DNA from 3 places in the Solibacillus sp. R5-41 genome. Region 1 is predicted to be linked to each of the others. Evidence: riboswitches for the same ligand, from Rfam matches in the RefSeq annotation. Region 1 holds a riboswitch; each other region holds the start of a gene.
The links. A riboswitch is a leader RNA that binds a small molecule or an ion and turns the genes downstream of it on or off. The one in region 1 is predicted to bind S-adenosylmethionine.
Positions count from the first base shown of each region.

Region 1 (10,974 bases):
GTTGATATTGACTACCAAGCCATTGCGAATAAAGTATTTGAAACGGTTGCACTTGCGAAAGTTTCTACTTCAGGTGAAGAAGCGCGTGAAAATAACTTCTTAAATTTCGCAGACGGGATTTCTATTAATCCAGACCACTTAATTTATGATGCAAAACAAGCGGCACTTTCACTTGCAAATGCAGGCTACACACCACCAATGAAAAAGGCTGTAAAAGTAGTTGGGGCACCAGGTTATGCAACATTATTGCTAGGTGCACAAGGTATGTATAATTCTGGATTTATTAGTGAGCATGATTTAAAAATCGCTAAAAAACTTGCGTATGTCATTGCAGGCGGCTTAGTACCATATGGAACAGAAGTTTCGGAAGACTATTTATTAAATCTGGAAAAAGAAGCATTTTTAAGTTTAGTAGCTGATCAAAAATCACAAATGCGTATGCAGCACATGCTTGTAAAAGGTAAACCATTACGTAACTAATATTTTATGTTTAGTGGCAATAAGAGTCGCTAGCTTATAACAAGGGGGATACATCATTATGCGTGAAGCCGTTATCGTTGCAGGAGCGAGAACTCCAATTGGTCGTGCAAAAAAAGGAACACTTGCAAATACACGTCCGGATGACTTTGGTGCAGTAGTAGTAAAGGAAACGTTAAAACGTGCGGGCTATGAAGGTCCGATTGATGATTTAATTATGGGCTGTGCGATGCCTGAAGCGGAGCAAGGGATGAATGTTGCTCGATTAGTTGGTGCGTTAGCAGGCTTACCGGATACAACACCAGCTCTAACAGTGAACCGTTTCTGTTCGTCAGGTTTGCAAACGATTGCATATGCTGCGGAAAGAATTATGCTTGGCCACTCAAAAGCGATTATTGCGGGTGGTACAGAATCGATGAGTATGATTCCAATGACAGGAAATACAGTTCGTTTAAATCCGAAGCTAGCAGAAGAAGCACCTCAATACTATATTGGTATGGGGCATACAGCGGAAGAAGTCGCAAATCGGTACAATGTGAGTCGTGAAGATCAAGATGCTTTCGCAGTACGCTCTCATGAATTAGCTGAAAAAGCGATTAAAGAAGGAAAATTCATCGATGAAATCGTACCTGTTGAAGTAATTGAGTACACAGTTGACGAGAATAATAAATTGCAAGAAAAGAAAGTGATTTTCGATACAGATGAAGGGGTACGTTCTGGCACTTCGATGGAAGGCTTAGCAAAATTACGTCCAGCCTTCCATGTGAAGGGCTCTGTTACAGCGGGCAATGCTTCTCAAACATCAGATGGTGCAGCAGCGGTATTAGTGATGGACCGTGAAGAAGCTGAAAAGCAAGGTATTCAGCCACTTGCGAAGTTTTTAGGCTTTGCAGTTGGAGGAGTTCCACCAGAAGTAATGGGAATTGGTCCAATTGTAGCTGTTCCGAAAGCGTTAGAAATTGCGGGTTTAACACAAGACCAAATCGACCTTTGGGAAATTAATGAAGCATTCGCATCACAATCAATTCAAGTAGTACGTGAACTTGGCATTGATATCGATAAAGTGAATGTAAACGGTGGTGCAATTGCTTTAGGGCACCCACTTGGCGCAACGGGCACGATTTTAACTGTGAAGCTTATTAACGAATTAAAACGACGCGGTGGCAAATACGGGGTCGTGACAATGTGTATCGGCGGCGGCATGGGTGCAGCAGGCGTATTTGAAGTACTTTAAAACTTAAAATAAATAAAATTAGTTATTTCCAATCACAAAGACCTTAGGGGAGGAATTTATCATGGAACAAACAACAAACATTATTAAAGGTGGCGGCTTCTTAATCGAGGACGTTGAAATCGATCGTGTCTTTACGCCAGAGGATTTCACAGATGAGCAAAAAATGATTGCTCAAACAACACAGGACTATGTTACAAACGAAGTATTACCCGTTGTTGAAAATTTAGAGCATCATGAGTTCGAGCATTCAGTGCGCTTATTAAAAACAGCAGGGGAGCTAGGCTTACTTGCAGCAGACGTACCCGAAGAATATGAGGGACTTGGCTTAGATAAAATTTCTTCTGCACTAATCGCAGAAAAAATGTCTCCGGCAGGTGGTTTCTCAATTACTCACGGGGCACATGTTGGAATCGGTTCATTACCAATCGTACTATTTGGTAATCATGCGCAAAAATCATTTTATTTACCGAAGTTAGCTTCTGGTGAATTAATTGCTGCGTATGCATTAACAGAGCCAGGTTCAGGCTCAGATGCACTAGGTGCGAAAACGACGGCAAAATTAAACGAAGCGGGCACACATTACATCTTAAATGGTGAAAAGCAATGGATTACAAACGCAGGCTTTGCAGATGTTTTCGTAGTATATGCGAAAATTGATGGCGAAAAATTCACGGCATTCATCGTAGAACGTTCATATAAGGGCGTTTCGGTTGGTCCAGAAGAGAAGAAAATGGGCATTAAATCTTCTTCAACTCGTACATTAATTTTAGAGGATGCAGAAGTACCAGTAGAAAATTTATTAGGTGAAATTGGCCGTGGCCATATTATTGCCTTCAATATTTTAAATATCGGTCGTTACAAACTAGGGGTAGGTACAGTAGGTGCTTCAAAGCGTGCATTTGAGCTTGCAGTAGCATATTCAAATCAACGTCAACAATTTAAAACGCCAATTTCGAGCTTTAACTTAACGAAAGAAAAGTTAGCGACAATGGCATCTCATATTTATGCGTCAGAGTCTTTAAACTATCGTACAGTTGGTTACTTCGAAGATCGCTTAAACCAGTTATCAGATGAAGAGCAAAAGGATGGTATTTCAGTAGCAGGTGCCATTGCTGAGTACGCCATTGAATGTTCGATTGCAAAAGTATTCGGTTCAGAAACATTGGATTATGTAGCAGATGAAGCCGTTCAATTGCATGGTGGTTATGGCTTTATGGCTGAATATGAAGTGGAGCGTATTTACCGCGATTCACGTATTAACCGTATTTTTGAAGGAACAAATGAAATTAACCGTATGATTGTACCAGGTACATTCATGAAGAAAGCATTAAAAGGGGAATTGCCACTATTACAAGTAGCACAAGACTTACAAAACGAACTATTAATGCTAATGCCTGAAGAAATTGGCGAAGCTGCATTAGAACAAGAAAAATATTTAGTGAAAAATGCGAAGAAAATTGCTGTTCTTGCAGCGGGCGCAGCAGCACAACGTTTTGGTGCTAAATTAGATCAAGAGCAAGAAGTGTTAGTGAACATCGCAAATATTGCCAACCAATTATATGCAATGGAATCTGCTGTCATCCGTACACAAAAAGCAATCGCGCGTGACGGGGAAGAAAAAGCAGCACAAAAAATACTTTATACGCAAATTTTCTGCCAAGAAGCATTTGCAGAAATCGAAAAAGAAGCAAAAGAAACGCTACTTGCTACAGTTGAAGGGGATACAGGACGTATGATTTTATCTGCACTACGTAAATTAACACGTAATAACCCTTACAATTTAATTTTGAAAAAACGAGAAGCATCAGTGAAAGTAATTGAAGCGGCAAAGTATGTTGTTTAAATGATAAATTCGAATCGGATGTAGGACGCTGCATCCGATTTTTGAATTGTGAAAGTGAATCCGTTACAATAGTGGAAAATAGGTTGCAAAAAGGAGCACTTTCATGACAATTCAATTGATTCATTACCCAAAATGCACAACTTGTAAAAAAGCACAAAAATGGCTCGACGAAAATGGCATTACGTACGAAAATCGACATATCGTTGAACAAACACCTTCTGTGGAGGAGTTACAATTGATTTATAAAGCAAGTGGCTTGCCTTTAAAGAAATTTTTCAATACATCCGGCATAAAGTATCGAGAGCTTGGATTGAAGGATAATCTTGAAACAATGACAGAAGCGGAGCAATTAGCATTACTTGCATCGGATGGCATGTTGATTAAACGACCACTTGTTACAGATGGTAAAAAAATAACATTAGGATTTAAGGAGTCTGACTTCTTAAATACTTGGAAATAAACGGCGTTACATATTGAATTTCCGAACGAAATATGGCAAACTGAACATGAATGTACTACATATTAATTGGAGGGGTTTTCATGAACACACCGAAAGAATTGAAATATACAAAAGAGCACGAATGGGTAAAAATTGAGGATGGTAAAGCAACAATCGGCATTACTCACTTCGCACAATCTGAACTTGGTGACATCGTATTCGTTGAGCTTCCAGAGGTTGGCGACGACATTACGAAAGATCAACCATTCGGTAGCGTAGAATCTGTTAAAACAGTTTCTGAATTATATGCACCATTATCAGGTACAGTTGTATCAGTAAACGAAGAGTTATCTGACAACCCAGAGTTTGTTAATGAATCTCCATACGAGCAAGCATGGATGGTTGTTATCGAATTATCAAATGATGCAGAGTTAGAAGAATTAATGGATGCAGAAGCATACACACAATTAATTGAACAATAATATTCCTTACGCTAAAATCTGTATGTACAGATTTTAGCGTCTTTTTATCTTCATTCAGCAGACGTCCAAACGGAATGACGCCGAGTGGGAATTGATTGTTTGTATAGGAGGTTTTATATTGGAGAAATGCATTATTGTTGAAGGGCGTTCAGATAAAATTCAAATTTCCCCTTTATTGGCTGAACAAGTCGTTATTCTTTGTACGAATGGCACGATAAGTGAAGATGAATTAATTGCATTATTAACACCGTACGAGCAATATGAAATGGTAACGATGTTCGATGTTGATAAAAATGGAGAGAAATTGCGTAAGTTGATGAATCGGACATATTCTGAAGCACAACATTTAATTATTCCAAAGCAATATATTGAAGTGGCAAAGACGCCAGCCCCTATTTTAATCGAACTTCTTAAACGTGCGAAATTTATAGTAAAAGAAGGTTGATCGTAGTATGGAAGTGTGGACGAGAGAACAATGGGTGCAACAGCTGCAAAATGAAGGGCAGCGTGCCTTTTACTTATATACACCAATGTGTGGAACATGTGATGTGGCATCAAAAATATTAACAGTAATTGAGGAATTATTACCGGATTTGTCAATTGGAATGGCAAATATCAACTATTTAGGTGATCTCGCAATGGAGTTACAGGTGGAAAGTGTGCCGTGTTTAATCATTGCTAATAACGGGGAAATGCAGAAAAAAATATATGCATTTCAATCCGTACCTTTTTTGTATGAAATGTTAAAAAGTGATTGACGTTCCTAAGCCGACGTGATAGAGTATCATTTATAATAAAAAACTTAATAGCGTTACTCTTATAAAGAGAGGCGGAGGGAAGTGCCCTATGAAGCCCGGCAACCAGCATTGTATGATGAAAAGGTGCCAAGTCACACAAAGTTTAACTTTGAGAGATGAGAGAACGGTTCAACATAAATGTGAAAACCTTTCTACTTGTCGTCGTAGAAGGGTTTTTTTTCTTTTTGAACAAGTTGAAAATTAGGTAAAACTACTCGCGCGAAAAAATGTGCTATGAAAATAACGAATAAGTTATTTCGAATAAAGGAGTTCAAACGATGATTGACTTACAAAATATATCGAAGGTTTATAAAACGAAAAATGGAGAACTAACAGCCGTAAATCAAGTAAACTTATCGATTAAACAAGGCGAAATCTTCGGCATTATTGGTTATAGTGGTGCAGGTAAAAGTACGATGATTCGACTGTTAAATGGGTTAGAAAAACCAACAGTTGGTTCGGTCGTTGTAAACGGAAATGATATTTCTAAGGCGTCGGGGAAAAAGCTACGAGATGCTCGACAAAAGATCAGTATGATTTTTCAACATTTCAATTTGCTTTGGTCGCGTACAGTGGAAGATAATATCGCCTTTCCGCTTGAAATTGCTGGAGTACCAAAAGAAGATCGAGCAAAACGAGTAGAAGAGCTAATTGAGCTTGTTGGACTAGCAGGTCGAGGAAAAGCGTATCCTTCACAATTATCAGGTGGACAAAAACAGCGTGTCGGAATTGCCCGTGCACTTGCAAACAATCCAGAAGTTTTATTATGTGACGAGGCAACATCTGCATTGGACCCAGAAACGACGGATTCGATTTTAGAGCTGTTACTCGGCATTAATAAAAAAATTGGATTGACAATTGTACTCATTACACACGAAATGCATGTTATTCGAAAAATTTGTGATCGTGTTGCGGTAATGGAAGCAGGTAAAGTAGTAGAGCAAGGCGAGGTGCTACAAGTATTCCAAAATCCTCAAGCACCGATAACGAAAAACTTCATGTCGCAAATATCTGGTGAAACACAGGAAATGCAAACGTCACTCGAGCAAATTTTAGCGAATTATCCATCGGGGAAAATTGTGAAGCTAAGCTTTGTTGGCCAAACAACAGAGCAACCTGTAATATCACAAATCATTAAGCAATTTGATATTGTCGTGAATATTGTACATGGGAAAATTTCCAATACAACAAGTGGTCCGCTCGGCACATTGTTTATCCATATTGAAGGTTCGAGCGAACAAATTAAAGCCGCTTTAGATGTACTAGAGCAACATAAAGTTCAAACGGAGGTGATTGGACATGATTGAGCAATTATTTCCGAATGTAGATTGGGCAAAGATGCTCGATGCAACCTATGAAACAATTTATATGACAACAATAGCAACGGTCGTTACATTCGCACTCGGTTTAATCATCGGGATTGTATTATTTTTAACGAGTGATAATCAGCTATGGGCAAATAAAATCGTCCACTTTTTAACGGGGTCAGTCGTGAATATTTTCCGTTCGATTCCATTCATCGTTTTAATTATTTTACTTATCCCATTCACGAAATTTTTACTTGGTACAATTCGTGGTGCCAATGCTGCTTTACCAGCGCTTATTATTGGTGCTGCCCCGTTCTATGCGCGAATGGTATTGATCGCCTTGCGTGAAATTGATAAAGGGGTTATTGAAGCGGCGCGTTCAATGGGTGCCAAAACTTCGACAATTATATGGAAAGTACTTATTCCAGAAAGTTTGCCAGCACTGATTTCGGGTCTTACAGTAACAGCTGTTGCATTAGTCGGTTACACAGCAATGGCAGGGATTATTGGTGCAGGCGGACTTGGAACTTCAGCATTTTTAGACGGCTTCCAGCGTAATCGTCAAGACGTGACATTTGTGGCAACTGTTTTAATTTTAATCGTCGTATTTATTATTCAGTATATTGGTGATTTTATTACCGCAAAAGTAGATAAACGATAGTTCATGGCTCAAGCCGTAATTATAAAAAACGTTTAAGGTATTTCCTAATTTAATATGATCTCGGACGCAAACTTGAGAAAAGCGCGCGTCTGTAACGTTAAATGACTGAAAATAGGGAATGTTATGTGAAACGATAAAATGAAAAAAGGTAGGTAGGAAAAAATGAAGAAATTATTATCAAGTATCGTATTAGGAGCGTCTGTACTAGCTTTAGCAGCATGTGGATCAGATGAAGAAACATTAATAGTTGGTGCATCAAATACACCGCACGCACTTATTTTAGAACAAGTACAACCAATTTTAAAAGAGCAAGGTATCGAACTTCAAATTGAACCGTATACAGATTATGTTTTACCAAACCAAGACCTTGAATCAGGCGATTTAGATGCAAACTTCTTCCAACACATACCGTACTACGAAAGCCAAATTGCAGATTTCGACTATGACTTTGCAAATGCAGGCGAAATTCATATTGAGCCAATCGGAATTTATTCTAAAAAATACAAAACATTAGAAGAGCTTCCGGAAGGTGCCTTAGTATTACTGTCAAACTCTGTTTCTGACCACGGTCGTATGCTGTCACTACTTGAAGCAAAAGGTTTAATTACACTTGCGGAGGGTGTTGACAAAACAAAGGCTGAAATTAAAGATATTAAAGAAAATCCGAAAAACTTAAAATTTGATTACAATACAGCACCAGAACTTTTAGTGCAAATGTACGAAAATGAAGAGGGGGATGTGGTATTAATCAACTCAAACTTTGCAATTGATAATGGCATTAACCCGCAAAAAGATTCAATCGCAATTGAATCAAGCGAAGAGTCACCATATGTAAATATTGTTGCCGTTAAATCGGGTGACGAAAAATCAAAAGAAATTAAAGCATTAGTAGATGCATTACACTCAAAAGAAATTCAAGACTTCATGTTAGAACAATGGGGCGGTTCAGTAGTACCGGTTGTAAAATAAATGAAATACTTCCCGCAAAAACAGTAGTCAATGCGGGAAGTTTTTTTATTGGAATCCGGATAGGCGGGAATAAAATTGTGAAACGAAATCTAAAAATATTTTTTCGGAAGGGGCAAGTACCCTTGTTGTTGGTGCGATAATCCCGACATTTCGACGAATCAATGGATTGGCGATCGGCACTCTCACCGTCATTCGGGGTGTGGAATCATAGAGTGAACTTTCCGGTAATAAAGATACACCAATGCCCGCAGCTACTAACCCTTTCAATGCATCCATATCTTCACCTTCAGATGTGATTTTTGGAACAAATCCAGCAGATTTACATGCATCCACAGCTACTTTGTGTAAAATATAGCCATCTGGAAACATGACGAAATGATCATGACGCAATTCGATTAAGTTAATGCTGTCCCTTTTAGCGAGTAAATGATTTGCTGGGAGCAGTGCATGAATGTTTTCACTAAAAAGTACTGTCGTATTAATGGCTTCATCTTTTGGAGGCAATGGACCGAGTAAAGCTAAATTCAATTCTCGATTTTTAACGGCCTCAATTAAATATTTATATGACCCCTGGCGCAAATGAAAAGAAACATCTGGATATTCTTTTTTAAATTCGGATATAATGGTCGGCAGTACGTAGCTTGCTAGGCTTGTTGGGAATCCGACTTTAATCGTCCCTTTCGCAGGGTCTAAATATTCCTCGACTTGTTTTGCTGCAAAATCAATGGCCTTTAATGCAGTTATGCTGTGCTCTAAAAAAGTCTTCCCTATTGGTGTTAATTTGACATTACGTCCAACACGCTCGAAAAGTGGGGCACCAAGCTCTTCTTCTAAATTTGCGATTTGTCTGCTAACGGCGGATTGCGCGACGTGTAAATATTCCGCAGCCTCAGAAATATGCTCGCGTTCAGCCACCGCCACGAAATAACGTAATTGCCTTAATTCCAAATTTCCCACCTCATTTATCTTTAAAGTAGATTGATTCTAATGAAAACTATAACTTAATTTCAAAACATTACAATGGAAATCTATTCATGAAACATCGATACTATATTAGTTAAATAAAAAATTCTATCACTTTTTTGGTGAATTTTTATATGATGGATACTTTAGTTCACTTTATATAGCTGTATTTTTATGATTCGACAAGTGAAATTGGTTCTCATTTGAAAGATTCCTATTGAAAATAATAATTCGAATCAAAACACTGCATTAATAGTAGAAACGACTTGGAGAAAAGAATTATTAAAGAATGTACTAGAAAGATTAATTAAAATCATTCTAAACTATTTGCAACCAATCATCTTTTCAGTTAAGATTGGATGTGACAATAAATTAGCATAGGTGTATACCGTGCAAATGAATATTTGGAGGTAATTTAATGGCAACTTTAGAGATTAAAGATCTTCACGTTGAAATCGACGGAAAAGAGATTTTAAAAGGTTTAAACTTAACAATTAACACAAATGAAGTACATGCAATCATGGGTCCGAACGGTACTGGTAAATCTACTTTAGCATCAGCAATCATGGGTCATCCTAAATATGAAGTAACACAAGGTGAAGTACTAATCGATGGTGAAAATGTACTTGAAATGGAAGTAGACGAGCGTGCAAAAGCAGGTCTATTTTTAGCAATGCAATATCCATCTGAAATTCCTGGTGTTACAAACGCTGACTTCTTACGTTCTGCAATCAATGCACGTCGTGAAGAGGGCGATGAAATCTCTCTAATGAAATTCATCCGTGAATTAGATAAAACAATGGACTTTTTAGAAATGCCAGAAGAAATGTCTCAACGTTATTTAAACGAAGGCTTCTCTGGTGGTGAGAAAAAACGTAACGAAATTTTACAAATGATGATGATCAAACCAACTTTCGGTATTTTAGATGAAATCGACTCAGGTTTAGATATCGACGCATTAAAAGTAGTATCAAAAGGAATTAACCAAATGCGCGGTGAAGGTTTCGGTTGCTTAATGATCACTCACTACCAACGCTTATTAAACTACATCACGCCTGACCATGTACACGTAATGATGCAAGGTAAAGTCGTGAAATCAGGTGGCGCTGAGCTTGCACAACGTTTAGAAGCAGAAGGTTATGAGTGGATTAAACAAGAGTTAGGTATTGAAAACACGGACGCTGTTACAGAAGAAGCATAATTAAGGAGGACGAATGAGATGACGGTTGAAACAAAATTAGCGTTATCAGCACAAGAAGTACGCTCGTTCTCTGAAAAGAATAATGAACCAGCAGCATTCGCTGATTTCCGCGTAAGCGCACTGGAAAAAGCTGCAGCGCTTGAATTACCAAAACCAGATAGAACGAATATTAAAAAATGGAATTTCGTAGACTTTCCTGCACATACTGTAGAAAGTGCTGCCTATGCATCACTTGATGAATTACCGGAAGAAGTAAAGGCCGTTATTGATACAGAAGGTCAACAAAACCTTTATATTCAACGCAATAATACACCTGCGTTTATTAAAGTTTCTGAACAACTGACAAACAAAGGTGTTATTTTTACGGATATTCAAACAGCGATTCGTGACCATGCGGATCTAGTAGAAAAATACTTCATGACAACAGCGGTAAAAGTGGATGAGCACAAGTTAACAGCTTACCATGCAGCACTTGTAAACGGTGGTATTTTCGTGTATGTTCCACGCAATGTTGTAATTGAAGAGGCATTACAAGTCGTGTTTGTGAATGACGATGCGAAAGCTTCTTTATTCAATCACGTACTCGTTGTAGCGGAAGAAT
Region 1 is NZ_CP024123.1:3,419,161-3,430,134, reverse strand. Features, by position in the region: gene CSE16_RS17060 (3-hydroxyacyl-CoA dehydrogenase/enoyl-CoA hydratase family protein) at 1-480, shown strand, start outside; gene CSE16_RS17055 (acetyl-CoA C-acetyltransferase) at 539-1,711, shown strand; gene CSE16_RS17050 (acyl-CoA dehydrogenase family protein) at 1,773-3,554, shown strand; gene CSE16_RS17045 (arsenate reductase family protein) at 3,658-4,014, shown strand; gene gcvH (glycine cleavage system protein GcvH) at 4,095-4,475, shown strand; gene CSE16_RS17035 (toprim domain-containing protein) at 4,594-4,920, shown strand; gene CSE16_RS17030 (thioredoxin family protein) at 4,928-5,233, shown strand; SAM riboswitch class I at 5,290-5,395, shown strand; gene CSE16_RS17025 (methionine ABC transporter ATP-binding protein) at 5,551-6,579, shown strand; gene CSE16_RS17020 (methionine ABC transporter permease) at 6,572-7,240, shown strand; gene CSE16_RS17015 (MetQ/NlpA family ABC transporter substrate-binding protein) at 7,403-8,209, shown strand; gene CSE16_RS17010 (glutamate biosynthesis transcriptional regulator GltC) at 8,255-9,157, opposite strand; gene sufC (Fe-S cluster assembly ATPase SufC) at 9,591-10,373, shown strand; gene sufD (Fe-S cluster assembly protein SufD) at 10,392-10,974, shown strand, end outside.

Region 2 (10,974 bases), 1.2 Mb from region 1:
TTAATAATTATTTGGTGATAGTAAACGGCTCACCATTGGATAACCTTACTATACCATTTTTACTTAATAAATGAGCGGGAAAGCGTCAAGGTGAACGAAATGTATGAGTGACAGGGCAAACGTGAATTTTAGCTATTTTTTATGAATTATTTTTATCGACGGTCGTTAAAGTGACAAAAAAATCAATTGAAATTTTTTTAAAAAATATTGACAAACAAACTGATAATGATTATCATTGTCATGTAGCGTAATCTTATTTGTAATTCAGTACAAATAAGAATGAACTCAGCGCCTTTTCTCCAAAAGTTAGCTAGTTCAAGGTAGCGTTCTAAACCCCCTCATTTGGAACGTGGTTTGGCAAGCATTGTCAAACAAATGATTTTTTTACTTTTTCTATTTTTCTTCTAGTTTTCTTCCCATATGGGAGGCCCTTTTATACCTGTATCCAATTGAGGATACAGGTATTTTTTTACTTGCTTCAGCAGAAGTCCTCCGCTTCTATAAGTGGGGGATGAATGCTAAGTATGCCTTATTTCAGTGGGGATTCAAACTCCGGCTGAATAGGGGAAATCTGGCTAAGATCGCAGCATCGTGCGGCAACGCCTCAGTGACCAACGTCGTGTTGGCCCAAAGCCTCCGCGGATGTCACAGATTTTTAGAGGATTTTTTCGACCAAGCTCGAAAAAAATCTGGACGCAATTACGCCGTGGTGTAATTGATTTTAATTAAGTAATATTTTTCTCTAATTGCAGTTGCTTCTTTCCGACCAGCATTGTGTGATAGCTATGTAGCAGCATTCCACCGATAATAACACCTAGTCCAATTAATGCGAGAGGCGCGGGTAATGGAACACTTAATAAAACCATTTCACCAGCCATAGCAAATAAAACCTCTGTGGATTGCGTTGCTTCTACTGCAGCAAGTTTGCCTTGATCATGTTGTACACGGTCTGTCGCGATGAAAAATAGAATGGTCGCGATAACACCAGAGGATACAGCGACTAATAAAGATTGGAGCACTTGACTTCCTGAAGGTAAACCCACCGTAAATAGCGCATAAATTGCAAGGATAATCCAGGCGGGTAACGAAGCGATTGTCATGCCAAGCACACGTTGAAAGGTATCAATTCGCCCATCGCAAATAGCCATCATTTTTCTGTTGCCTAAAGGGTACGCAAAGGCTGCGATAATCACTGGTAAAATCCCAAGTAATAAAATTTCTGTAGAAACGACTTTAGCTTGCGGAATTTGAATGAGTAAAATGCCAATTAAAATAATACAAGAAATGCCTAATGAAATAATCGGAATTTTAGAGCGAATAGGCTTTCCCGCAATAACCGTTACAAATATGGGTGCTAATAAAACCCCAGCAACAATCGTAAATTGCCACGTCCCCGAAACGAGCCAGCCTGGCCCAAATGCCGCAGCAAATGTAAGTGGGGCATAGAATAGGACAAAACCAACAAAGCTCCAAATAAACCAAGCTCCTGGTTTTACTTTAACCTCATTAGCTAGGACACGAAAGCCATTTTTACCACGTATCGCTACAATGGCAATTAAAAAAGGAAGCATAAAGAAATAGCGTAATGAAGAACTCCATAGCCAACTTCCACCTTCTAATTCCATCGAGTGATTTAAAATAAATGTAACAGCAAAAAATAGAGCTGCAATAATACCGATAAAAATTTCCTTCATAATGCACCTCTCTCTATTTACTTGGGTTTATTTAAAGAATTTTCTGATATTAATAGCGGTAAAAAATGGAGTGAATAGAATCACTCCATGAATAAATCTTAGTTACGTGCTTCGAACAACTGAACAATTTCAATAATCACTTCTGTTGCTTTCTCCATTGTTTCACCTGACACGAATTCATATTTACCGTGCATGTTTTCGCCACCAGCAAAGATGTTCGGAGTTGGTAAGCCCATGAATGAAAGCTGAGAACCATCTGTTCCACCACGGATAGGTTCAACAATTGGTGTAATTTCGAACTTTGTAAATGCCTCTTTTACGATGTCAACAATCTCCATAACAGGTTCAATTTTTTCACCCATATTGTAATATTGATCTTCCATCGCAACGGTAATTGCATCTTCACCATAAGCGGCTTGTATCTTTTTGCCAATTTCAGCCATATATGCTTTTTTCTCTTCAAATTTAGCACGGTCATGGTCACGGATAATATAAGACATTGTCGTTTCCTCAATGCCGCCATTAAATTGCATTAAATGAATAAAGCCTTCGTAGCCGTCTGTTTTTTCTGGAACGGCATCTTTTGGCATTTCATTTTGGAAGGCTATCGCCAAAGCAATCGAATTAACCATTTTGTCCTTCGCCGAACCAGGGTGGATGTTCGTACCGCGTGTCGTTACTTTTACACCAGCAGCATTGAAGCTTTGGTATTGTAATTCACCTAGTGGACCGCCATCCATCGTATACGCGTAATCCGCACCGAATTTTTCCACGTCAAATTTATGTGGGCCGCGTCCGATTTCTTCATCCGGTGTAAAAGCCACGCGAATTTTACCATGCTTAATGTCAGAATTTTTCACTAAGTAGGCCATAGCTGTCATGATTTCTGCGATACCGGCTTTATCATCTGCACCGAGTAAAGTTGTGCCATCTGTTGTAATTAATGTTTGACCAACATAGTTTTTTAAATTTGGGAAGTAATCGGGTGCCATAACTAAACCATTTTTTAATGTAATTGTTTCACCATCGTAATTGTCAATGCGCTGTGGATTAACATTTGTACCAGTATAATCCGTTGTAGTATCAACATGTGCTAAAAAGCCGATTGTTGGTACTTTTTTTTCTGTATTTGATTCAAGTGTAGCGAAAAGGTAGCCATTTTCATCTAATGTAATGTCAGTTAAGCCGATGTCTGCAAGCTCGTCTTTTAAAATGTGTAATAAGTCAAATTGTTTTTGTGTAGATGGCGTTGTTGTTGAGTTGAAATCCGATTGTGTATCAATTTTTACGTAGCGAACTAAACGTTCAATTACTTGTTCTTTCATGCTCATGAAAAAGCCTCCTTAGTAAAATCAATTATGCCTTGGCGTAATTGCGTCAAGATATATCATTCAGTCGGCGTTTTGATGTGGACTAAATGATGAAATACTGCTTTTATTGTACCACTTTATTTCGAATATTGAAGTATTGAGTAATGCTAAGCATGAAGAAAAATTGTGCACCATAATACGTAATCATAATGAGCTGATGTGAGTAGGAAACTTCAAACATAAAGCGATCAATTGCCAAAATAGAATCAGATATAATGAATAATATAGCGCCAGTTATCGCAAACGTGCTACCTGTACGGAATGAGGTCCAGCCCATTATTAAAATAACAAACATATAAGCCACAACGGCAATCGCTAAAATGGTTTCACCTCGATTAAAAATAGCACCTGCGATCCACACAACCATAAATAGTCCGTACACACCAAGTAAAATTTTTACGATAATAGGTGTTTTTGCTATATTTGTCGTTCGAAACGCGAAAATATAAAAAATATGCCCTGTTAAAAAGAAGCATAGTCCGACGATGAACCATTGCAACGTATAATCTCCAATCGCGCAAATGATGAGGCCAATTGAAATAAGCCAGTGATACGGAATTTTGGCCGGGAGCTTCGTCGTGAATGCCAGCGTAATAAGTAATAACATGGGTATTAACTTAAAGACCATTATTAAAGATGAATCGATGGAGTTAATGAAAAACACATAAAAAATGCCGAACCCTAAAAATAATGAAATGAGTACTTTTCGCGCCATAAATATTCCTCCTAAAACATATTTTTATTGTAATTATGAATCTTTCAAGCTAGTTATTCGTAAATAGTACAAAGAAAGGATGGTCACCATGGAACAACTTTTATTAATTGCCTTAATCGGTTCGTTGATCATGACATTATTAATCATACCAATTTCTCGGCATGTGAAAAACGGTAAATTTTTATCGAAGAAGCTAATCATAACATCTACGTTCGCTTTTGTAGTTAGTTTTATTTCGGTTTTTGTAACGGTTTATGTATCTAAAATTGATTTGAATTGGACAGTATTTTTATATGTGCTGCCTGTAGCCGCGTTAGTTGGCGCGATTTTATCAGGAGGGCGTGAGCAAAAACTAAAATCAGCTATTGTACTAGTGGGGATATTAGGGGTCGCTTATTTGATAAGTGCACCATTACTAAATGCTGAACAAAAATTCAAGTCCTCACAAATGGAGGAAAAGGTAGAAATCGAGCCATTCGATGAAACGAAAAAGCCGGCGAGTGTACCGCCACAGTTTGTAAAAAATAAAATGAAAAAAGCATTCGGACAGGTACCAAATACAAGCTATTATGAATTAGGTCGTTTGCAAATTCAAAAAATAAACGGTGAGTATGTGTACATTGCACCAGTTGAGTTTTCGGACTTTTTCAAATGGTTTAATGGAAAAACAACACCGGGTTATTTCACGATGAGCGCGACAGATTCAAGTGATAATCCGAAATTTATTAAATCGGAAATGAGCTATATTCCATCCGCTTATTTAAATCAAAATTTAGAGCGTCACATACGTTTACAATATCCTACACTCATTTTTTACGGGCAACCGCAATTGGAAATTGATGAGAATGGGAAGCCGTTTTACATTCGTTCATACGGTGAATTTATATCTGCGCGTAATGGCTTTGATGTGAAAGGGATTGTTATAGTTGATGCAAAAACGGGACATACAGAAAAGCTTGCGCTAAAAGATGTACCAGACTATATTGATGGGGCAATTTCTCCAGAAACAGTGAGCTTGCAAAATAGCTATTATGGGAACTATGTGCACGGTTATTGGAACAGTGTTGTTGGAAAGAAAGATGTGAAATTACCGAGTGATGAAGGTACGGAAGCGAATGTAAGCCCGATTTTCATGGAAGATGGGGAAATGTATTACTTCACAGATTTCACAAGCCCAAAAGAGGGTGTTGATTCTATGCTTGGTTATTCGTTGACAAATGCTCGTACGGGCGCGGCAACGTATTATACAGGTGATTTAGATGCATCATACATGGATTCTCAAGGAGCACTGCAAATTATTGAAAAGAAATTCATCGAGAAGAAATGGGAAGGCAAAATGCCAATTCTTTATAACTTCTACGGCGAGGCGAGCTGGTTAACTGCTGTACTTGATGCAAATGGTTTCCTACAAAACTATTTCATCGTTTCCGCAGCGAATCCTGAAATTTCAGCCTTTGCCTCCACACCAAATGAGGCGTTAAAGCTATATAAAACAGCATTAAGTCGTGGTGGTAGTACAGTAGGTGGCACTTCTAATGCAGAGGAAGCAACAGTAACAGGTGAAGTTGTTCGTGTATATAAAGAGCGTGTGGGTGATTTTACACTCGTATCATTCTTACTGAAATCGGGTGAAAACTTTATCGTAAGTTCAGAAATCGTACCGCTTGCGATTTATTTACAAGAGGGTGATCGCATCGTTATGACATATGCGAAAACAGGCGAGCAGTTCCAACCTGTAAAAAATGTAATTATTGAAGGATTATAAAGCATGTAAAAAGGGCAGGGATGTTGTTGAAAACGTCTCTGCCTTTTACAATTCATTTTTACTAGTAATTTTGAATATAGTGAAGCATTTTTTGTTTTCGGTGTTCAATTTTTTCTTCTGTGTATAGCGTTACATTCAAGAATTTTTCCCATTGCACGTTTAAAAGTTCTCGCTCGGTTGAAAAATGATCAGAAGGTTCATTATTGAAAATATAATCTAAATGGAAAATTTGCATAAGCACCACTTCAGGATTTTCGAAGTTGCAAACAAATTTAAGTTGCCAAATTGATGTATGTGCAATATATTGGTCGATGAACGCGGTTGCAGCTTCATATTTTGAGTGCTCTATTTGATCTGTAATTTGTTGATGAATTTTATTTAATTCAATATTTATGTCTGAAATTAACAAAGGGTATTTTCGAGCAGATTTCAAATGTTGGCGTTCTAATGATTTCGCAATAAATGGAGTCGACATTTATGTTACCTCCTAACAACTTCAGTCTCTTCATAATAGCAAAATATGAAACAAAAAACCTAAGTCATAATGAGTAATATGAAATGCTAAAAAAATAATTCTAAAAATCCGTATGGATGTAAAGTACCGATTCAATTAGTAAAGAAGGCATGTTCTTAGCTCAAAAAAACATCATTTTAGCGGAGCGCTAAAATGATGGGTAGGTCATGCGGTTATTTCCACGTAAAGCCTTTTGTTGCAAGGAAATCTTTTATAAATGGACGTTTTTGGTCGACTAAAAAATCCGCCATTTGCTTCGTCCAAGTTGCCATCTTTTGATTGGAAGAGCGGCTTGCGTAATACGTTTCCATCATCGCATCATAGTCAGCTAATAATGTTTCATATTGATCTACGTCATAGCTGTTTTCATGCAACACAGCCGATACTGGTAGACGAGGCTTTGTTTCATTACGTTTTGTCGGTGTACCAATTGTCATCGCAAATAATGGGAACACATAATCAGGTAAATTAAATAGTTCACTAATTTCAGCTGGATTTGTGCGTGCCCCGCCAATATAGCAAATCCCATAGCCCATCGCTTCAGCAGCAATAACAAAGTTTTGTGCAAATAATGAAACGTCCGCAACGCCAACAAGAACGTTTTCAGCAGAATCTGTCACAATGTCAACGCCGTGCATTTGACCTGCAACTTGTAGACGTTTGAAATCCACGCAAAATAAGAAAGAAGCACCCGCAGTTTTGAATTGGAAATCATTTTTTGATAACTCACCTAGTTTTGCTTTTTTCTCCTCATCCGTTACCCAAATAACGCTATATGCTTGGACAAAATGTGAGCTTGCAGCCATTTGCGCCGTTTCGATTAAATCAATAATGGTTTCTTTTGAAATTTGCTCACCTGAATATTTTCGAACAGATGAGTGACTTCGTAAAATTTCTCTTGTTTGCATGTAAATTTCTCCCCTTATGAAAAAATCAATGTAAAGGAACGTTCCTTTAAGTTTATTCTAGTCGATTTATATTCAGATGACTATTGATAATGCTGAAATGAGACTCAACAGCTTTGTTAAATAGAATATTATGAAAATCAGAAAATTTTAAATTAACTGTTGACGAACTGATATTAACTGTTTTATACTGTGAAACAACGATGGAACATAAATCACATACTCTTATCAAGAGTGGCGGAGGGAATAGGCCCTGAGATGCCCGGCAACCAGTGAGTGACGAACTGACTAAGGTGCTACTTCCTACAAGATGCAATTTGCATTTTGAAAGATAAGAGGAGGCAAACTTGCTCATTTGCAAACCCTCTTCTTAGCTGAAGAGGGTTTTTTTCATTCAAAAAACTCCTCCTCTATAACACCGATTTCACCATCGAAAACTATTTTGGAGGTTATTATTGATGACAAATTTACGACCAGAAACACTATTATTACACGGAGGTCAAAAGCCAGATCCTGTAACGGGTGCGATTGCAGTACCAATTTATCGTTCAACGGCTTATGCATTTAAAGATACTGCTCATGCGCAGCGACTATTTGCATTAGAAGAGGCGGGCAATATTTATTCACGTATTATGAACCCAACGGTTGGTGCATTTGAAGAGCGTGTTGCGTTATTAGAAGGGGGAGCAGCCGCAGTAGCACTTTCATCTGGTGCAGCAGCTATCGCATTTTCTATTTTAAACTTAGCAAGTGCTGGGGACGAAATCGTGGCAGCAGGTTCACTTTACGGTGGTACGTATAATTTATTTGCAACAACATTACCACGCTACGGCATTACAGTGAAATTTGTGGATGAAACGAACCCAGAAAATTTCCGGAACGCAATTACAGATAAAACAAAGGCTGTTTATGCAGAAATTATTGGTAACCCAAGTTTAAAGGTGTTAGATATTGAAGCAGTTGCTACAATCGCACATGAAAACGGACTACCATTATTAATCGATAGCACATTCGCTTCGCCATATGGTGGGAACCCAATTGAATTTGGCGCGGATGTTGTCATTCACTCGGCTACGAAATGGATAGGTGGTCACGGAACGACAATTGGTGGCATTGTCGTGGACGCAGGGAATTTTGATTGGACACAAGGGCGTCATCTTGGGTTTACAGAGCCAGATACGTCTTATCACGGACTTCGTTATGGAATTGACACTGCAGGGGCTGCATTTGCCACAAAGCTACGTGTTCAACTTTTACGTGATTTCGGTCCTACATTATCAGCAGACGCAGCATTTAACTTTTTACAAGGCCTAGAAACGCTTCATCTGCGTATCGTGCGCCATAATGAAAATACGTTAAAAGTAGCGGAATATTTACGCAACCACCCATTTGTGGAATATGTAAACTATAACGGCTTTGAAGATTTCCCTTCACATGAGCTAGCGAAAAAATATTTGAAAAACGGGTTTGGCTCAATTTTAACATTTGGCATTAAAGGTGGACGTGAAGCAGGGCGCCAAGTCATTGATAACGTGGAATTATTCTCACACGTAGCCAATGTAGGAGACGCGCGCTCATTAATTATCCACCCAGCATCTACGACACACCAACAATTATCAGCTGAAGAATTAAAAGTAGCTGGTGTATCTGAGGAGCTCATTCGCTTATCGATCGGTTTGGAGGCCATAGAAGATATTATTGCAGATTTAGAACAAGCTTTAGCGAAAGTAGCCGCTAATTTAGAAATCGAAACACAAGTTTAATATAATAGAAGAAACTTGCTTGCCTTTCATCATTTCGTTAGGGAGCAGCTTTCCAAAATTAAAACCAAGTATTTTTATAAGGTTTATTGACAAAGATAAAACCTAGTAATAAAATAGGGATTATAAACTGAGTAATGTAAATAATGTTGCAGCATCGTTTACATTACTTGAAGATAGCGCACTTGCAAATGGTTAACCCCCCTTTGAGCAAGTGCTCTATCTTAATCAATTAGAAGGATTTGTTTGACATGGGAAACGTATACAGTGCACAAAATGTGGCAGCATATATAATTTATGAACTAAATGATCTAAAGAAATTTGTAAACGCAATGACAATTCAAGAGATTTTGGCGGATGTAGAATTGATGTGGCAAAAGGTGTTTGGACACTGTGCTTTCTCTGAAACAACTTATCATTTATCGAAATCAGGCTATGTCGTGAAGGAAATAGCAGTGGAATATAAGGAACATGGTGTAGCACATATTTTAGTACCAGCAAAAGAATGGTATTTAAAATATGGTGAGTTCCAGCTCGTGCAACGTCCATTCGCAATTCCAAACTATACAGTAAAAGAACAGTTATTAATGAAGAAAATAATAAGCATATATCATTTACATAATATTGAACGTGTAAAGGTAGCGGTTTAATTCTGTTAAGGTGTAAATAAAATAGTTTCAATCATTTAAAAAACGTATTTTGGCTTCGAGTCGGGATACGTTTTTCATTTTATAAATAGTTAAAATTAATCCAACCTAAAGTACAAAATATGCTCATTCAAAAATAGATTTGAATGAAAGTTGACCGTTTACAGAAAACAAATGTCCATGTAGGAGAGATTTATCTTGTTTTCGTGTAATATATAAGATAGAATTTTTATATATTAATTATTAGAATAGTTCGTCTATATTGCGCTGAGCGAGAATATTCATGGTTTTAATCATGAGAAGTTCAAATAGATATGTTTTAAAAGGAATTTGGAGGATGAAAGGAAATGGCAACAATCAAGGCAGCCATCTTAGGATTTGGCACAGTAGGTCAAGGGATTTACCATATTTTAAATGAAAAGAGGCAGGAGCTCCACGAGAAGTTGGGCGTGGAGTTGGAAGTTACAAAAATTTTAGTAACAGATGCAAGTCGTGAGCGGGTACCAGGAACAAAGCATTTAATGACGGAAAGCATCGATGAAGTACTTGCGGAAAAGGGCATACAGGTCGTATTTGAAGCGATTGTAAATGAAGAGCCAGCGTTTAGCTATTTAAAGCAAGCAGTAACACATAAATGTCATGTCATTACAGCGAATAAAGTGATGTTTGCAAAGCGAGGTGCGGAATTAGAGGCACTTGCAAAGGCAAACGGTGTATTCGTCGGTTTTGAGGCATCAGTTGCAGGCGGCGTACCAATTATTAAAACGATGAAAAATATTTTATTGGTGAATGATGTGAGTCGTGTGCAAGGGATTTTGAATGGGACGACGAACTATATTTTAACGAAAATGCGTGCAGAAGGCTGGAGCTTTGACGAGGCGTTGAAAGAGGCTCAAAGTTTAGGTTATGCAGAAGCAGATCCATTTAATGATGTTTCTGGTCAGGATGCATTTAAAAAGCTCATGATTTTATCGAACCTCGCGTTTGGAGAACAACCGAATTGGTCGGACGTGGAAGTTATCGGAATCGATAAAATTACAGCAGCACAAGTAGCGGAGGCAACAGAAAAAGGACTACGCTATCGTCATGTAGCAGAGGTTGAAAAACGCTCAGATGGTGAGATTTATGCAAAGGTATCTCCTTTGTTAGTCGGTAAAGATCACCCGCTTTATCCAGTAGATGATGTGTTCAATGCGGTAGCGATGGAAACGAATTATATCGGAACGTTATCAATTACAGGCCCTGGTGCAGGCATGTATCCAACAGCAAGTGTAATGGTAGAGGATTATGCTGAAATTATTGGGAAGCGTGTGGGATTTACGGTAACGATTTAACTTGATTCCGTAGGGGTTCAAACTCGGGCTGAATAGGGGAGCTCAGGCTAAGAACGTCATGATAAAGAAAGAAAAAAAGGGGGATTTCGTAGGCTTACTTAGAGCAACGAAATTCCTTTTTAACTTGTTTCAGCAGAAGTCCTCCACTTTTATAAGTGGTGGATGAATGCCAAATATGCCTTTATTCAGTGGTGGTTCAAACTCCGGCTGAATAGGGGAACTTATGCTTAGAACGCCGCGTCGTGCGGCAACGCTTGAGTGACCAACATC
Region 2 is NZ_CP024123.1:325,524-336,497, forward strand. Features, by position in the region: gene CSE16_RS01595 (DMT family transporter) at 726-1,694, opposite strand; gene pepT (peptidase T) at 1,793-3,019, opposite strand; gene CSE16_RS01605 (lysoplasmalogenase) at 3,129-3,779, opposite strand; gene CSE16_RS01610 (ABC-2 transporter permease) at 3,868-5,544, shown strand; gene CSE16_RS01615 (hypothetical protein) at 5,606-6,019, opposite strand; gene nfsA (oxygen-insensitive NADPH nitroreductase) at 6,232-6,966, opposite strand; SAM riboswitch class I at 7,186-7,301, shown strand; gene CSE16_RS01625 (O-acetylhomoserine aminocarboxypropyltransferase/cysteine synthase family protein) at 7,422-8,726, shown strand; gene CSE16_RS01630 (hypothetical protein) at 8,975-9,373, shown strand; gene CSE16_RS01635 (homoserine dehydrogenase) at 9,718-10,704, shown strand.
Region 2: another riboswitch for S-adenosylmethionine. It lies ahead of CSE16_RS01625 (O-acetylhomoserine aminocarboxypropyltransferase/cysteine synthase family protein); the one in region 1 lies ahead of CSE16_RS17025 (methionine ABC transporter ATP-binding protein).

Region 3 (10,974 bases), 520 kb from region 1:
TCGCCTCTTCTTAAGTGTGCAGGTCTAAATAGCTATAGATGAGATTGGTCCTACAGCATGCATTATTTATTAGTCGTTATTGTTTATATGAATCAATGCTGTGCTTCTTTATAATATTGATTAATTGTGTAATATAATAGTGACTCGATAGTACAGTTGTGTAAATAAATTATTTTGTTGTATCAAAAATGTAAATGAATATGTTCAAAAATTTTTTTAGAGCACAGAATACAAATCATAAACGTCATTTATATCTTTACAAAGTACAATATTAAATTAGGTGAGGGCATATTGATGTTTTTTAAAAAGAATAATGCTAATCAAACTGTAATGATAAGTGATGTAGCTGTCAAATTAGAGTATTTAAGCAACCTAAAGGTGAGCAAACAGATTCAAATGCTTAATTTAACTGAGGAAGATTTAAAATATTTGAAAGTTTTCAAACCACAAATTGATAAAAATATTGAGATAATTGTTGGTGCTTTTTATCAAAACTTAGGAATGGAATCCAGTTTGACAAAAATTATTAGTGAACATAGCTCGGTAGAACGTTTAAAATTAACGTTGAAAAATCATATTTGCGAGATGTTTCAAGGAATTATTGATGAAGAATATTTTTCGAAACGTATAAGAATAGCGCAAGTGCATGTTCATATTGGTTTAAAAACGAAGTGGTATATTGGGGCTTTCCAAAGTTTATTTATTGTTTTTATTCAATTAGTGAAGGAAAACATCGCGAACGAAGAGCAACGCTTTAAAACAATAGAAGCGATTTCGAAAATATTAAACTTAGAGCAACAAGTCGTTTTAGAAGAATATGAAGCAGTAATTGAACGAATGAAAGGGCAGTTAGCGGAAGAAAAACGTCAAATTAGTCATTCTATTATCGAATCATCTTCGAACTTAGCCGCGATTTCTGAGCAAACAAATGCTAGTTTCCAACAGTTGACGATGCAATCTGACGTGATGACTTCCTATGCGAAAAAAGCGATTGAAATTTCGAATGTGGCGAACGAACAAGCGCAAAATGGGAAAACGCAATTACAACGTCAAATTGATAGCATAAAGGAAATTAATCATTCAGTTGGTTCCATTTCTGAAGAGATTGATAAGCTTGTAGAAATTTCAAAAGAAATGGAATCCACAATGGGAAATGTAACGAATATTGCGAACCAAACGAATTTATTGGCACTAAATGCTGCAATTGAAGCGGCACGAGCTGGAGAAGCCGGTAAAGGATTTGGTGTAGTAGCAGATGAAGTTCGAAAGTTATCCGAACAAACGAAAGAATCAGCTGTAAATGTAGGTGAACTATTAAAAAATACGAATGTTCGCACGATGAAATTGCTCGAATCATTGGGTCAAATTCAAACAGCCGTTCATACAGGTGAGGAAAGCATGGGAGGAACCGAAGAACAATTCTCACTTATCGTAGAGGCCATGGTTGAAACGGAAGTACAAAATAACCTAGTCCAAAATGAAGTAGAGCAAATTGGTTTAGTCATATTGGAGCTTGGTCGAGCATTTGAAGAAGTTACACATTCAGCAGATAGGTTAGCGACAATTTCACACAGATTAGATAAATAAATTGTATCTTTACGTATGCCATTTTGATTCAATTCAAAATGGTTTTTTTCGTGCGATTTTTGTAATACACTGCTTACCTATTTTAGAGGAAAACAGATTATACTGAAGTGAGTATAGCTTGTACGGGAATGGGAGCGATTTTTATGAAAACAGTAGTAGTTGTAGGTGGCGGTATTACAGGCCTTTGCACGATGCATTATTTGAAAAGACAAATGGCCGAAAAAAAGATAGAAGCGCGTCTTATTTTAATAGAAAAGAATGCATATTTAGGTGGGAAAATTCATTCGGAATATGGAGAAGATTTCATTATGGAAACAGGCGCGGATTCCATTGTTGCGCGTCATCCTGGTGTGATAGAGCTTGTACGTGAGCTCGATTTTGAATCGGAACTCGTTTACAATGAGACCGGCATTTCCTATATTCATACGAATAATGAGCTACATGCAATTCCTGCGGGTTCAACATTTGGGATTCCGATGAGTATCGAGTCATTAATGGCAAGTACGCTCATTTCTGAAGAAGGGAAAAAACGTGTCTTGCAAGATTTTGAAATACCGAATGCCAATTATACAAAGGCAAGCTCAATTGGGGAGTTTTTAGAACATTTCCTAGGTGAAGAAATTGTGCATAAGCAAATAGCTCCTGTATTATCGGGCGTTTACTCGGGGGATCTTTATCAATTAAGTCTAGCATCGACACTCCCTTATTTAGTCGATTATAAAAATGACTATGGTTCGATTATTAAAGGATTTGAGGAAAATCGCGAGCAGTTTGAGAAGGCAGCAAATAAAAAGTTCATTTCATTTGAAAATGGATTGTCTGCTATCATCAATCGACTTGAGGAAATGTTGCCAGACGTTGAATTTATGAAAAATGCCACAACAGAAAGTGTTCGAAAAGTGGGGTCGCAATATGAGGTAGTGGTAAATGGAAAAATAATAGAAGCAGATGTTGTTGTGCTTGCAGTTCCAAATGACACAGTGCGTAAAGTATTAGCAGATGAGACATTAGATAAAAGTTTAGCGCAATTTTCAACGGCATCTGTGATTACGATGTATGTAGGCTTTGATGTACCAGATGAAGTATTGCCAGCAGATGGCACCGGTTTTATCGTCTCGCATAATAGTGATTTAATATGCAATGCATCTACTTGGACGAGTCGAAAATGGAAGCACACGTCGACAAAAGGTAATCTACTCGTACGCTTATTTTATAAAAATAGTAATCCGCGCTATGAAGAGTTAGCAGCAATGTCTGATGAGGAGCTAACAACGGTTGCACGAGAGGATATTCTTTTAAGTCTTGGCATTGCAGCACAACCAAAAATAGTGAATGTGACAAAATGGATCGATCAAATGCCGCGTTATGATTTAGCACATAATGATGCTCTTGGTGTTGTTGTAGAGGATTTAGAGACGCGTTATCCAAACGTATTACTTGCGGGATGCTCGTATTTTGGTGTGGGTATTGGTGCGTGTATTCAAAATGGAAAGACGACCGCACAGCAAATAATCAATGCAATTGTGTAAAGTTATGCTTGAATATGCTAACAGCTATTGACGTTTTTTTCATATAACGTTATGATTCTGTTAATTCTTTTAATCAGAAAACTCTGCTAAAACGAATTGAAACTTCCATCGGATGTTACGAACTTAGGTTAACACCCTTTGCAAGCATAAATCGTAATCCGGATGCAATTATGCCGGGGTATAATTGATTTAGTATTAAAAAATTCATAATGTATCTTATCGAGAGAAGTTGAGGGACTGGCCCTATGAAACTTCAGCAACCAACAAATAGTCAGGTGCTAAATCCAGCAGGCAAATGCCAGAAGATGAGAGGGACCTAAACTTACAATGTGTAATGCCTTCTTTTATTTTTGAAAGAAGGCTTTTTTATATCATTAAATGACTGAAAATACTGTAAATATGGGAGTGAATACAATGGGTTTATTAGAGGATTTAAAAACTAAAGTATTAACAGCTGACGGCGCAATTGGTACATTATTATATTCCTATGGTTTAGATTATTGTCATGAAGAAATGAATATTTTGCGACCAGAAATTATTGAAAAAATACATGGTGAATATGTTGCTGCCGGAGCGGATATTATCCAGACGAATACATATGGTGCCAATGCAATTAAGCTTGCTCGTTACGGCTATGAATACCGTGTGCAAGAGTTTAATGAAGCGGCATTACAAATTGCTAAGCGTGCTGCAACTCCTGGAGGACAATATGTGTTAGCTACAATCGGGGGTATTCGAGGCGTTCGAAAAAATGATGTGACACTAGCAGAAATTTTAGATGCGTTTGAGGAACAGGCAAAAGTACTTCTTGCAGGTCAACCAGATGGCTTTTTACTAGAGACGTATTATGATTTTGAGGAATTATCCCACTGTGTTCATTTATTACGCACATTAACGGACTTACCGATTATTGCACAAGTGACGATGCAAGATCCAGGAGTTTTACAAAATGGTCTGTCATTAAATGCGGCTTTAACAGAGCTTGCCGCTTTAGGAGCAGATATCGTCGGCAGTAATTGTCGCTTAGGGCCGTTCCATACGATTCAATCATTTGAAGGTGTAGAGCTTCCGGAAAATTCCTTTTTGTCTGCTTCCCCGAATGCTTCTTTATTAGATGTGGAAGATGGGCGCGTTGTTTATGAGTCAGAGGCGGATTATTTTGCGCGTGCTGCGGTTGAATTAGTCGAGCAAGGTGTTCGTTTAATCGGCGGATGCTGTGGTACGACACCAAAGCATATTGCGGCAGTGAAAAGTCGTTTAGCTCATATTAAGCCCATTACAGAGAAAAAAGTGAAGCAAGGGCGTACAGAATTTGTGCGTGTACCTGAGCCACGTAAGCAAGAGCCGTTACATTTAAAAGCAAAGCGCGAACGTTCTGTCATTGTTGAGTTAGATACGCCACGACATTTAGAAATTGATGGCTTCGTGGAAGGTGCGAAAGAATTATACAACGCAGGAGCGGATGTTATTATGATGGCGGATAATTCCCTTGCTTCTCCGCGTATAAGTAATATTGCGATGGCTTCTATTTTGAAGCAGCACGGTATTCGCACATTGCCACATTTAACTTGTCGTGACCGCAATTTAATTGGTTTACAATCACATTTAATGGGTCTAGATGCATTAGAGCTGCATGATCTTTTAGTGGTGACTGGTGACCCAACAAAAGTTGGGGATTTCCCTGGTGCAACGAGTGTATATGATGTGTCATCAATGGAGTTAATTTCTTTAATTAAACAATTAAATGAAGGCTCATCTTTCACAGGAAAAACATTGCGCAAGCAGGCAAATTTCTCCGTTGCAGGTGCTTTCAATCCGAATGTGCGTGTATTAGATCGGGCGGTTGCTCGCTTAGAGAAGAAAATTGAACACGGGGCGGATTATTTCATTTCGCAACCAGTTTATACGAAAGAAAAAATTAAAGAGATTTATGAGGCGACAAAGCATTTAGAGACGCCGATATATATTGGAATTATGCCCCTTACTTCATTTAGAAGTGCGGAATTCCTTCACCATGAAGTGCCAGGTATCAAGCTTTCAGAGGAAGTACTTGCGCGTATGGAAGCTTGCGGTGAGGACAAAGAAGCGGCAACAAAAGAGGGCGTTAAAATTGCTAAGGAACTTTTAGAAACAGCATGTCAGTATTTTAATGGAATTTACTTAATTACACCATTTTTACGCTACGATATGACGCTAGAACTAATCGACTATGTGAAAGCGTTTGATGTTAAATATAAAGGAGCTCAAACAAATGCTTAATCATCCAATACAGGAGCAATTACAAAAACGAATATTAATTATCGATGGTGCAATGGGGACAATGCTCCAAAATGAAAATTTGACCTATGAAGACTTTGGCGGTGAGGAATTAGATGGCTGTAATGAAAACCTTATTTTGACACGACCAGATGTGTTAGGAAAAATTCATCGTGCTTATTTAGAAGCTGGTTCCGATATCATTTGTACAAATACATTTGGTGCAACGCCACTTGTTTTAAATGAGTATGACCTGGGAAATAAAGCGGTGGAAATTAATAGACGAGCGGTGGAAATTGCACTAGAGGTGTCGCGTGAGTTTTCGACACCTGAGTGGCCACGCTTTGTTGCAGGGGCGATGGGGCCAACCACAAAAACATTGTCTGTAACAGGTGGGATAACATTTGAAGAGCTAGAGGAAAATTTCTATGTGCAAGCGAAAGCATTGATTGAAGCAGGATCCGATTTAATATTACTTGAAACGTCTCAAGATATGCTGAATGTAAAGGCGGGCACAATTGCGGTGCGTCGTGCATTTGATGAATTAGGAAAAGAGTTACCTGTGATGATTTCAGGAACAATCGAGCCAATGGGTACTACACTTGCTGGGCAATCGATTGAAGCCTTCTACATTTCGATTGAACATATTCAACCACTATCCGTTGGCTTAAACTGTGCTACAGGTCCAGAATTTATGACGGATCATATTCGTTCATTAGCAGAGCTTTCACAAGGTTATATTAGCTGTTATCCGAATGCAGGCTTACCGGATGAGGAAGGGTGCTATCACGAAACACCAGAATCATTATCGAAAAAGCTACAAGGTTTTGCAGAAAAAGGTTGGCTCAATATTATTGGTGGCTGTTGCGGTACGACACCTGCTCATATCGCAGCCATTCGTGAAGCGGTAGCAGGATTTGCACCTCGTAAACCTGGAGAGAAAACACATACGCATGCTGTTTCAGGAATTGAACCGTTACAATATGATGAATCGATGCGTCCTTTATTTATGGGCGAACGTACGAATGTTATCGGCTCACGTAAATTTAAAAATTTAATTATTGAAGGAAAATTTGAGGAAGCAGCAGAAGTTGCTCGTGCCCAAGTGAAAAATGGTGCGCATGTTATTGATATTTGTCTCGCCAACCCAGACCGTGATGAAGTAGAGGATATGAAAAACTTTATGCAGGAAGTGGTCAAAAAGGTAAAAGTACCTTTAGTAATTGACTCAACTGATGAAAAAGTAATGGAAGTCGCATTAAAATATTCACAAGGGAAAGCGATCATTAACTCCATTAACTTAGAAGATGGCGAGGAGCGCTTTGATGCGGTGATGCCACTTGTGAAAAAATATGGGGCAGCGCTTGTTGTTGGAACGATTGACGAAACGGGAATGGCCATTACGCGTGAGAAAAAGCTAGAAGTGGCAGAGCGTTCATATAAATTGCTGACAAAAAAATGGGGCATGGCACCAGAGGATATTATTTTTGACCCGCTAATGTTCCCGGTTGGTACAGGGGACGAGCAATATATTGGTGCAGCAGAGGAAACAATCGAAGGGATTCGTTTAATTAAAGAAAAGCTACCACATTGCCTAACTGTTCTCGGTGTTAGTAATGTATCATTCGGTTTACCGCCAGTAGGTCGTGAAGTGTTAAATGCGGTTTATTTATATTATTGCACGCAAGCAGGTCTTGATTATGCGATTGTGAATACAGAGAAATTAGAGCGATTTGCTTCGATTCCAGAAGAAGAAATTAAACTTGCGAATGATTTGATTTTCAATACCAATGATGAAACGTTAGCAGTATTTACAGATTTTTATCGTGGGAAAAAGAAAGAATCCGCTGTGAAAGTACTTCCTGCAACAGTGGAAGAGCGTCTTGCGTATTATATTTTAGAAGGTACGAAGGAAGGTTTGATTGAGGATTTAAATTTGGCGCGTGAAACGTTTGATACCCCGCTAGATATTATTAATGGTCCACTCATGGAAGGGATGGCTGAAGTAGGTCGTCTATTTAATGACAATCAGCTAATTGTAGCAGAAGTATTGCAAAGTGCGGGTGTGATGAAAGCAGCCGTTGCCCATTTAGAGCAGTTCATGGAAAAGGGCGATTCGAGTGCAAGTAAAGGCACGATGGTACTCGCAACAGTAAAAGGTGACGTACATGATATCGGTAAAAACTTAGTCGATATTATTTTAAGTAATAATGGCTTTCGTGTTGTCGATTTAGGAATTAAGGTAACACCAGCGCAGTTAATTGAGGCGATTCGCAAAGAAAAACCCGACTTTGTAGGACTTTCTGGATTGCTAGTAAAATCAGCGCAACAAATGGTTATTACCGCGCAAGATTTCAAGGAAGCAGGCATAGATGTTCCAATCTTAGTTGGCGGCGCTGCTTTATCACGTCGTTTTACCGAAACAAAAATTTCTGAGCAATACGATGGTCCAGTCATTTATTCGAAAGATGCGATGCAAGGTTTAGATCAGGCGAACCGTTTAATGAATGCGGAGCAACGTGAAGAACTTGTTGCGGAGCTAAAAGAAGCACGTGAAAAGCGTATTGAATCTGATGCAAAGCGTGCAGCACGACCAGTTGTAGTGACGCAAAAACCAGTTCGTACAGTTGGAGATGCAAATGTTTACTTACCGGGAGATTTAGTACGCCATGTGAAGCGTAATTACTCGGTTGCTCACTTACAGCCTTATGTGAATATGCGTACATTAATCGGGCATCACTTAGGGCTAAAGGGCAATTTAGAACAAATGCTAGCTGAGCAGGATGAACGCGCGGTGCAATTAAATACGCTCGTTAGGGATTATTTAAATAGCGATTTATTAACACCTTCTGGCATGTATCAATTTTTCCCTGCGCAATCAGATGGCGATGATGTAGTCGTATATAGTCCAGAGGATCAAAAGACTGAAATTAAGAGATTTACATTCCCTCGTCAGCAAGTAGAACCATTTTTATGCTTGGCGGATTATTTGAAGCCGGTTGAAAGTGGAGAAATGGATTACATCGCGTTAATGGTTGTAACGGCAGGTCACGGGGTAAGCGACATTGCAGGCATGCTAAAAAAGGAAGGGAAGTTTTTAGAGAGCCACGCACTACAAGCTACGGCGCTTGAGCTTGCAGAAGGATTTGCTGAGCGTATTCACCAGGAAATTCGCGACCAGTGGGGATTCCCGGATGCAACGGACTTCACAATGCGCGACCGTTTTGCAGCAAAATATCAAGGGCAGCGCTTTAGCTTCGGCTATCCAGCTTGTCCAAATTTAGAAGATCAGGAAAAACTATTTGCTTTATTAAAGCCTGAAGATATCGGCGTACAGCTTACAGAAGGCTTTATGATGGAGCCAGAAGCAAGTGTATCTGCCATCGTATTTGCACACCCAGATGCACGCTATTTCAACGTTTAAGGCTTGAATTGAAAAATGTAGATACCGTTTTATAAAGTATATCAAGACCGTCCTGCAACATTGCGGGGCGGTTTCGACCTTAAAGGAGGATGAAATGATGATTAGAGCGGCAATACCAGATGATATTTCAACCATTTTAGAAATTTTTAATGACAATATTTTAAATTCAACGGCGATTTATATGTACGAGGAGCAAACGTTGGCACAACGTATGGCATGGTATGAGCAAAAAATGCAAAATGATGAGCCGTTATTTGTTTATGAAGAGAATGGTGAAGTGGCGGGCTATGCAGCATATGGACCGTTTCGCGCGTATCCAGCCTATCAATATACAGTAGAGCATTCCGTCTATGTGCATAAAAATCACTACAAAAAAGGGATTGCGATGAAGTTAATGCATACACTTATTGAGCATGCACGTACACATGAGGTGAAAACGATGGTAGCATGCATCGACCGTGAAAATGAGGCGAGCATTTATATACACGAAAAACTTAATTTTACTTATAGCGGCACGATTCGCAATGCTGGCTATAAATTTGGACGGTGGCTCGATTTAGTATTTTATCAACTTGATTTAGAAGGACCAAAGGAAGCGAAAGGAAAATAAGTTTTCGAAATTGTTACCTAGTCATATGACAACTGTCATAAAAAAGATATGATGTTTGCTCGTACACTCTTTTTCTGAAATTTAATACGATAGGTTTATCAAGTTGAGTGAAAGAGGGAGATAATATTGGCGTTAACAGATGCAGAAAAAACTAAACAGTTAAGAAAAGATATAGCACCATTTGCAAAATCAGAACTGCGTATGAGTATTCAACAATTAATAAATACTGTTTTACCGATATTTTTAATTTGGGGAGCAGGCTACGTACTTTTACAATATTCACCGTGGTATACGGCATTATGTAGCGTGTTAGCTTCAGGATTTGTCATTCGTTCGTTTATTATTTTTCATGATTGTACGCACGGTTCATTTTTCAAAAACAAAACGGCAAATGCGGTCGTTGGGAATCTTACAGGGTTATTATCATCATTCCCATATGAAAAATGGAAACGTGAGCATACGATTCACCACGCAACAAGTGCGAACTTAGACAAGCGTGGCATTGGCGATATCGATATGTTAACAGTTGATGAATACCTAGAAAAATCTAAGCTAAGTCGCTTAGGCTACCGTTTATATCGTAATCCGATCGTGATGTTTGGTCTAGGCCCACTATTTATGGTGCTTGTATTAAACCGTATAAACCGTAAAGATGCAAAAACTAAAGAGCGTTTAAATACGTACTTCATGAACATTGCATTAATAGTAATTTGTACGTCTCTTATCATGATATTTGGCTTATCCACATTTTTATTAGTGCACGGGTTAACATTATTTATTGCAGGTGCATTAGGGATTTGGTTATTCTACATTCAACATACGTATGAAGATGCATATTTTGAATATGATGCAGATTGGGATTATGTAAAGGCTGCGGTAGAAGGTAGTTCTTATTATAAATTACCAAAAATTTTACAGTGGCTTACAGGAAATATCGGCTTCCACCATGTGCATCACTTAGCGCCACGTGTGCCAAACTATAAATTAGAAGATGCGCATGAATCGATTAAACCATTACAACAAGCGACAACGATTACATTAAAAACAAGCTTTGAATCTCTTCGTTATAAATTATATGACCCAGAGAACTATCGATTTGTGACATTTAAAGAAGCGACTTCATTAGAGCGTATGCGAAATAAAACGTCATTAGCAAAATAAGCTTAGCTTATAAGTAGGTACCTCAGGATTCAACATGAGGTACCTCTTTTGTTATAATGAATGAAAAAAGAGAATTGAGGCTGTTATGCAAACTTGGTATAGTATCATCCCGAAAAGTCCGATGTTAAGTATTTATATATGGATAATCTTCTGTATAATGCCATTTTTCTTTATTATCCAATCGTTTCCTCTGTGGCAAATTATTTCGGGGATTGCGTTAATATTATTTTACTTCCTGTGTCATTATTTTTCGTTCCGGGCGAGAACGGGCTTAAAATATATGTGGTTCAGCTTCCAAATAGTGCTCAATATTGTAATGACCTTACTGTTTGGATATGTATATTTATCCCTATTTACGGCATTTTTTATCGGCAATATTAAGCAGGCTGTTGGGTTTTATATTATGT
Region 3 is NZ_CP024123.1:3,939,328-3,950,301, reverse strand. Features, by position in the region: gene CSE16_RS19490 (globin-coupled sensor protein) at 295-1,587, shown strand; gene hemG (protoporphyrinogen oxidase) at 1,731-3,116, shown strand; SAM riboswitch class I at 3,330-3,428, shown strand; gene CSE16_RS19480 (bifunctional homocysteine S-methyltransferase/methylenetetrahydrofolate reductase) at 3,531-5,375, shown strand; gene metH (methionine synthase) at 5,368-8,796, shown strand; gene CSE16_RS19470 (GNAT family N-acetyltransferase) at 8,894-9,406, shown strand; gene CSE16_RS19465 (Delta(5) desaturase DesA) at 9,533-10,567, shown strand; gene CSE16_RS19460 (sensor histidine kinase) at 10,653-10,974, shown strand, end outside.
Region 3: another riboswitch for S-adenosylmethionine. It lies ahead of CSE16_RS19480 (bifunctional homocysteine S-methyltransferase/methylenetetrahydrofolate reductase); the one in region 1 lies ahead of CSE16_RS17025 (methionine ABC transporter ATP-binding protein).